Regions from separate parts of the Paenibacillus suaedae genome, predicted to be linked through region 2. Evidence: predicted binding sites of a transcription regulator. Region 2 holds the regulator's gene; the other holds the start of a gene.
What was found. The regulator NrdR, encoded in region 2, represses ribonucleotide reductase genes. The targets are predictions, from matches to a motif close to AACACNATATATNGTGTT.

Region 1 (4,217 bases), on a different contig from region 2:
GCATTGCACAGCTCATGGAACGGCCCTTCGATTTGAATCTTGTCGATTGCTTTCAACGAGTAATAGACGGGTACATGAAACGAGTTGGTGTAATATTTCCGATCCGTAATTCCTTGTCTCACTCCAAAATCATCTCGATCCCGGCTCGTAAATTTACCCGATAGACCTTCAGCCGGCGTCGCGATTAAGGAGAAATTAAGACCTGTCGCTTCAATCGCCTCATCCATTCGCATACGCATATGAGACACGATGCGCATGCCTAGATTGCGTGCATCCTCAGACTGGCCATGATGGGAACCAACAAGCGCTACAAGCGCCTCAGCAAGTCCGATAAAGCCAACACTAAGTGTCCCCTGCTTCAGGATATCTCCCAGCTCATCCTCGGGTTGCAAGTCCTCACTTCCGCGCCATACCCCTTGCTTCATAAGAAAAGCAAAGTCACGCACCTGCTTCTTCGATTGATAGTCGAATCGCTCCCTCAACTGCTTCACTGTCAAGGACAGAAGCGAGTCCAATCGGCCAAAGAAATCATCCACACTGGACGACATCATAGCAAGGCGAACAAGATTCAAAGAGGTAAATGACAAGTTCCCTCTGCCGATCGCCGTTTCGTCCCCGTTCACATTGCCCATGACGCGCGTTCTGCAGCCCATGTAGCATGCCTCGCTCTCGGGTGTGCCGTTATCGTACTGCGAATTGAACGGAGCATCGAGAAAGGCAAAGTTAGGGAACAGCCGCTGCGCTGTCGTTTGCAAGGCAAGCTGGTACAGATCGTAATTCGGATCAGCAGGATCGAAGTTGACGCCTTTCTTCACTTTGAATATTTGAATCGGGAAGATAGGTGTTTCTCCTCTACCAAGACCGGCCTGCGTTGCGAGAAGAAACTGTTTAATCAGCATTCTCCCCTCCACAGAGGTGTCCGTGCCATAGTTCAATGAAATGAACGGTACCTGCCCACCGCCTCTAGAATGCATCGAGTTCGCATTATGAATGAATGCCTCGCAAGCCTGATATACGTCACGCTCCGTTAGTCTCCACGCCTCTGTCTCTAGATCGAAGTCTGCTTGCAGCGGCAGTGATTCCATATAGCGAATATGGCGATTGAATGTCTTGCGCACATAAGGGGCCACATCATAATCGAACATCGGATACGCCTGTCCGCCATGCTGCTGGTTCTGGTTCGCCTGCAATATAATCGATGCCAGCGCAAGCGCGCTCTTAATATCCTGCGGCTCGCGCATATATCCATGACCTGTGTTGAACCCCTGCTTCAACATCTTGCCCAGAGGAATCTGGCAGCACGTTGTCGTACCGGAGGCATAGAAATCAAGATCATGTGGATACATCAGGTTCTGCTCCACTGCATCTCTTACGTCTGCAGACAGCAGATGTTGAACCGCATACCAGCGTGCGCTTTCGCTAGCGATCTTCCCCATCATACCCATTGGCGATCTTCCATCTACATTCGCATTTTCCTGCATCAGATCCTGATTGCCACCGTCAACAATCTCATGCAGCGATGCCGTCAGCCGCTCTGTACTGGTCCGATTGCTCCGATCCCATACTGCGTTCGTCCGTTTCATGGATACCATCGTCATATCAAACTCATTCCTTTCTCTTTATGTACCATCATTTTCAGTGCAATTTGTCTATGTTAACTATATCTAGTGTTGTTATTTGAAAATGAGCACAATATGCATTATGAACGAACTCTTTTTCTCACAATATGAGATTCATCACGGACAAATGGCCGAGCATGCAAAAAGCGCCCGCAATCGCCTCTATAAGGCGGTTACGAGCGCTTATGTTCCATATGGTGGATATTTCTGCCTGACCCTTACGATGAAGCCTGCGCCTCTGGGAACGAAGGTGCAGCAAATTCATCACCAAAAAACAAGTCATCTAGAGAGCTTAATGTGCCATCCTCTTCGACCTGGTAAACTGACATCTTGTCCCCGTTCACCGTCAGCTCTATATAACATCCCCAGCAATAAAATTGGTGGGAACCAATTTTCCCGATATCTTTGGAATTGCAATTCGGGCATCGCAACATCGTATTCACCATTCCGTCCATTGACTAATTTGTTCGTACCGTTCAGGTTATCCGCCATCTTCGAAGATGATAACATCTGATCCCCATTTCAAGCGGCTTGTCCCATCTATCCGCCGTCTGCCTTCCAACAAGTCAGACAGCAAACCGTCTGAAATTTCCAGACCTGTTACTTGGTTACCCATATTTGGCTGAAAATAAACATCGGCGACCCATCCTAATTGCGATCCTTCACTTGTCATGACAGGCAAATCCTTCAACGCTCCATTCCCTGTCAAGAAAGCCCTCTCTATATGGATAGCCTCCGTATGCCGGATGGCTGTATCATTCGCGATCATTATTGCATCCTCACCACAAGCCGTTACCTCTTCCCAGCTCACAGAAGGAGGTGGTGATCCCTTGCGGGAACGACCTTCAAGCTCTATATGTGTGATAGTCCAATCATTCGAAATGCGGATATCCTTTACCTTGGTCAACCGCTTCCCCGTCTCGATTCCGTATACGGGAAGGCCGATTAGTTCCAACAGCTTCATATCGGGGCCCCCTCTTCAGCTAACGGCATTCACTTCCAAATGCAGGACGTTCCTCATCAGAATCAGGGAGATTCTCATTTCACGTACGTCCCCGGCCAACATGCCGCGTTATCTTCAAACGCCCCTCCTTTCACGCTGTGACAGTTCCCTTACTGTCTAGTACGAACACGTGATACGATGGTTGCAATTTGTTGCGCAGCGCAAGCAGCCTCTTCCCTAGTATTGCCCAAACCGAAGCTGAATCGTACAGCCGTTCTCTTGCGCTCATCTGGTAAATCCATAGCCTCTAGCACATGCGACAATTCAAGCGAGCCTGATGTGCAGGCAGATCCGCTCGAAGCCATAATTCCCGCCAAGTCCAAATTCATCAGCATTGTCTCCGTAGGCACATCCAAGAAACTAACATTCAATATATGCGGCAAATGCTCAGTAGGATGGCCATTCATGACCACTCGATCGCCGAGAACTGCTGACAACTCTGTCCACAGCGTGCTGCGCACCTGCGCAAGTTCCTCCAGCTTCGCTGGAAGTGAGCCATTCGCTATCTCCATTGCCTTCGCCATTCCGGCAATCCCTGCTGCATTCTCCGTCCCTGCTCTGCGCTTGCGTTCTTGACTTCCACCATACAGCAGAGGATCCCAGTGAACACCTGCGCGAGCATAGAGAACGCCTACTCCCTTGGGTCCATTAATCTTATGGGCAGAAAAGCTGGCAAAGTCAACCGGCAACGCGTGCAGTTCGAGCTTCAAATGCCCGAGCACCTGAACAGCATCCGTATGCATCAGAATGCCACGCTCACGTGCCAAGCGGCCAATTTCTTCTATCGGCTGAAGTGTGCCCACCTCGTTGTTGCCATACATGACACTAATGAGACAAGTATGCGGGCGCAGCGCAGCTTCAATTGCCTCAACCGATACTCGACCCATCTGATCCGGCGCAACATAAGTAACCTCGAAGCCCAACTGCTCCAAGCGCTCGCACGCATGCAGCACTGCATGATGCTCCAATTGAGTCGTCACGATATGCGGCTTGCGTGCGGATGCATCGCCACTGCTTCCTAGCTGAGCAGCAGTTTCTGACGATTGCTGCAGCCAGGCAGACCATGCTGCACCGAAGATGGCAGCATTATCCCCTTCCGTTCCTCCACTCGTGAAGACAAGCTCCTGCGGCTGGCATCCCAGCTGGGCGGCAATACTATCACGAGCTTGATTCAAGGCGAGCTTCGCTTCACGTCCGAACGCATGAACGCTGGAAGCGTTTCCGAACACTTGATGCATACTGTCGGTCATGGCTTGTAGTACGTCTGGATGAAGCGGAGTCGTCGCTGCATGGTCAAAATAGATGCGTTCCATTGTATTCCCTCGTTTCTGCTAATCCGTATGACAAATAACAATATCAAACTTCACTCTCAAGATAAGTGGTCGTCAACCTATAGCTTGCTATCCATCCATCGTCTAGATATAGAACATGTAGCTGTCCTGGCTTCCCACATCCTTATAGTTAACCAGATCGGCAAGAGTCGTGGAATCAAGTACCTGCGCAATGCTGTCCCGGATACGCAGCCACAAGTCACGCTTAGCCGGATCATCCTCTTCCGTGAAGTCGACTGGGGAGATTGGCCCTTCCAGCACGCG
Region 2 (4,217 bases):
TAGCAACAACGATGACGATAGTAGCAATATTTGCGATTTCAGCAATTATGATGATCAGTTCGTTCGTCAGCGTCTCACAGCCGCAGACCCTGCACTCACAGACGAAGATCTCTTGAAGCTGCTGCTGTCGCTGCCTGAATGCGTACAGCAGGATGCAATGCGCATCCTAACATCAGCTCAATCTAACGATTCCCCACGAAAGCCTGAGGAAGTCCTGCAAGCGCACGACCTTGTCTATCGGCGTAAAGGAAGAGTAATCCTTGATCACGTGTCCCTTACTCTGCATGCAGGGGAATGGGTAGCACTTGTCGGCCCAAACGGAGCTGGGAAGTCTACCCTCGCCTCCCTCTTGTCTGGATTGACACAGCCGGATGAAGGTCAAATCATTCTGAATGGCATGCCTCTTCATCGATATGCGGAGCGGGAGCTGAGAGCCTTCATCGGATATGTATTCCAGAATCCAGAGCATCAGTTCATTACTGATACCGTGTTCGATGAACTTGCATTCGGGATGCGCTTGCAGCTTCTGAGCGAAGAAGAAGTACAGCAGCATGTCGGAGAAGCCTTGACACGCTTCCGCTTGAACAAGGTTGCCAATGCCAATCCCTTCTCCATCAGCCAAGGACAGAAGCGAAGACTTAGTGTCGCTTCCGTTCTTACCGACAGCCAACAGCTATTGTTATGCGATGAGCCGACATATGGACAAGACGCTTATACATCCAAGCAGCTGATGGACACCCTGCAAGCACGAACCCAAGCAGGCGCTACTGTCCTGATGATCACGCATGATATGGAGTGGGTTCAGACCTATGCCGACCGAATTATTGTGCTAGATGAAGGTTGCATACGGTTTGACGGCAGCCCTTCCAAGCTGTGGAGTGAGCACCCTGAGCTCGTGGAGAAGTGTCATCTGCGTATGCCGATGAACTTCGCGGTGGCATCTCGCCTACTTGCACAGACGTCAGGTATCGAAGGAGGAGATCATCCTGATACTCCGTGATTGGAATCCAAGCATTAAGGGGCTTGCGATCATTATAGCGGTTATAATGCTGTCGTTGACGTTCGATCCGGTTACACCGCTTGCAGCCCTTGTCTACATCGTTCTATTTACATTCCTATTGGGGAACATATCATGGCGTAAATGGCTGCTTAGCTTCTGCCCCTTCCTCATTATGGGCATCGGCTACGTGTGGACGGCCCTCGTCTTCCCGCGTTCTGCCGATCCCGCTTCAAGTGCCATTCTATGGCAGTGGGGGTCGTTCATCATTACGGAGGCCACGTTCCAGCAGGCAATCTCACTCGGACTAAGAGTGCTTATCTTCTCCGCCTTGTCGCTCATCTTCATCTTGACGACAGATCCTGTGCGATTCATGCTGAGCCTGATGCAGCAGTGCAAGCTGCCGCCCAAATGGGCATACGGCATTCTGGCAGGCTATCGCTTCCTCCCCTTCTTCAAGGAAGAACTGCGCATCATACAGGATGCGCACCGCATGCGAGGCATAGAACGGGAGCACGGCTGGAAGAGCAAGCTGCGGGCATGGAAACGTTATGCGATTCCACTGCTCGCTTCAGCTATTCGCAAGTCGGAGCGTGTAGCTGCCGCCATGATATCGAAGGGATTCACAGGCCGACGTGGAAGAACTTATTATGTGAAGCTTCGAGTCACCTGGAAGGATTGGATCTTGCTTTTCCTTCTGCTAGGCGGAATCGCATTATGCTACTACGTATCCTGGAAACTCGGGTTCGTACAATGGTATCAGGGACAATTGTGACACATTATGACACCCTTTTCGTACATCGTGCATAACATATCTAAGCACATTGTGTGTTCCGCTATTATGCGAAAAGGAGGTCTTTCTATGCCTAAAAAAATCACGCCTAAGAAGATCACGTCTAAGACGTTATCCCCTCATTACTCCAAAAGTGTAAAGTACTTGAAAAAATTCGTTAAGATAAAGGCCAAAAACGGTAACGTATATACAGGCACCATCGTGAAAGTAGATAAAAAGAGAGTGTACTTAAAGGTCAACTCCGTAAAGCATGCGGGAAAAGTACACACTTCATTTTTCCCTTTCATCTTGCCGTTGGTGCTCTTCGATCTCCTTGCTATCGTGCTGCTTGACACCCGTAGAAGAATTATTTTTTAACGTCTATTCTCCCTCAAATGTTTGAGGGAGTTTTTATTTGCACGAAAAACTCACTAACAATATCAAGATAGCGCTCTGGCTCCTCAAATCGGGGAAAATGCCCGCTACGATGGAAAGTCGTCTGCAATGTAGATCTGCACCTATCCATCAATCCACACTTGATTGCTCGATAAAATACAAAGAACCCCTCAAACAGTTTACTGCTTGAGGGGTTTTCCGAGCTTGTTTAAACTATTTATCTGAGTGTTCGCCAAGGGCGTTCTTCGACAGAAGATGATTCAGTTCCTTCATAAACATGCTGATATCCTTGAACTGACGATAGACCGATGCGAACCGCACATAAGCAACTTCATCTACTGGATAGAGCTGCTCCATGACGAAATCACCGATGACACGGCTGTCTACCTCCGCATGGGCGGTATCGCGCAGCTGCTTCTCGACCTCCGAAGCAATCATCTCCAGCCGTTCCACAGATACGGGACGCTTCTCACAGGCACGAATAAGTCCGCGCAGCATCTTATCCCTACTGAACTCTTCCCTGCTTCCATCCTTCTTAATAACGATGAGCGGAGTCTCCTCCACCATCTCGAATGTAGTAAAGCGTCTGCTGCACAGCTCGCACTCCCGCCTGCGGCGAATAGACTTATTGTCGTTCGCTGGACGAGAATCAAGTACCTTTGTTCCTAAGTGGTCACAATAAGGACACTTCATTTTCGTTCCTCCGTTCTACTCTTGATGTTTATCACAATTCACTTTTTAAAAAGTTACCAGTGGTTACCTGTAATGATCTTTGAAAGAATGCACACAATACAATTACCAACCGCAAGGAGGTGAATCAAATGAGCCAAAACAATCGTTCCAGCAACAACTTGGTCGTACCTCAAGCGACTGCAGCTCTTGAACAAATGAAGTTCGAGATCGCACAAGAGTTGGGCATTGCCATCCCATCTGACGGATACTATGGCAACATGGCAACTCGTGACACGGGTTCTATCGGGGGTTACATCACGAAGCGCCTTGTCCAAATCGCTGAACAATCTCTTGCAGGTCAATACAAATAATGACGGAAGAAGCGTCGGACATCATGCGCGATAACGGTATCGGCTTGTCCGATGCTTCTTCTTCATTCTACTTCATTTTCGGATAGATGTTTTTATACTTATCATAATAATGGATAACACGCTGTACGTACAACTTTGTTTCCCCATATGGAATTTGCTGCTTGGCTGTGTCATAGCTGCCGTCCCATACTTTGTTGCGAATCCATTTGTTCACATTGCCGGGACCCGCGTTGTAAGCAGCGATCGCCGCTATCCAATTCTCATTGAATTGCTTATGCAGCGATTTTAGATACCATGTGCCAATAAGAATATTCGGGTCGGCCGTATTTTTCAATTCGTCCAAAGACCAACGATTATTCATCTTCAACTGCTCCATCGCCCATGTGGCCGTTTCCGGCATCAGCTGCATGACTCCAATCGCTCCCTTGCGAGATTCGCGCCCCGCTTGGAAGTTCGTCTCCACTCGAATGATAGCAGCCACAAGCAGAGGATCTACATCATATTGAGCTGCATATTTGCGGATCTCGTCTTCATATGCTATCGGGTACATCCATCTCCCCAGCCATTGCGACTGAACGAACAGCAAGAACAGCATGCCCAAAAACAACATCAATAGCACTCTCTTTTTGCGGAGCATTTTCATCATACGATTCATGGCAAGCCTTTCTCCGACCAGAAATGGTCGAGCTGCTTGATCGTATCTTCCAGCGAACCGCTATTGTCGATAATAATGTCCGCCAGCTCTCGCTTTTTCTCCATACTCCACTGAGCATTCAGCCTCTGTTCAGCTTCGCGCTCGCTCCAACCGTCCCGTTCCATTAGACGCTGTAATTGAACACTTTTTGGAACATACACTACCAATATCGAATCGAACATCTCGCTTAGACCTGACTCATACAGGAGCGGAATATCAACGACAACAAGACGTTCTGGATAGTCCGTCTCATATCGATGCATTTGACGCTGGATTTCCTTCCGGATAGCCGGGTGGGTGATGCTTTCTAACGCT

Region 1: the regulator NrdR is predicted to act here: its motif matches at 1,655-1,672, upstream of RQP50_RS13390 (anaerobic ribonucleoside triphosphate reductase).

What each region holds. Positions count from the first base shown of each region.
Region 1 is NZ_JAVYAA010000002.1:1,287,834-1,292,050, forward strand. Features, by position in the region: gene RQP50_RS13390 (anaerobic ribonucleoside triphosphate reductase) at 1-1,592, opposite strand, end outside; gene RQP50_RS13395 (hypothetical protein) at 1,838-2,053, opposite strand; gene RQP50_RS13400 (PRC-barrel domain-containing protein) at 2,101-2,583, opposite strand; gene RQP50_RS13405 (cysteine desulfurase family protein) at 2,733-3,935, opposite strand; gene cymR (cysteine metabolism transcriptional regulator CymR) at 4,038-4,217, opposite strand, start outside.
Region 2 is NZ_JAVYAA010000001.1:1,008,853-1,013,069, reverse strand. Features, by position in the region: gene RQP50_RS04465 (ABC transporter ATP-binding protein) at 1-1,000, shown strand, start outside; gene RQP50_RS04460 (energy-coupling factor transporter transmembrane component T family protein) at 987-1,772, shown strand; gene RQP50_RS04455 (hypothetical protein) at 1,860-2,147, shown strand; gene nrdR (transcriptional regulator NrdR) at 2,379-2,858, opposite strand; gene RQP50_RS04445 (alpha/beta-type small acid-soluble spore protein) at 2,987-3,208, shown strand; gene RQP50_RS04440 (lytic transglycosylase domain-containing protein) at 3,276-3,863, opposite strand; gene coaE (dephospho-CoA kinase) at 3,860-4,217, opposite strand, start outside.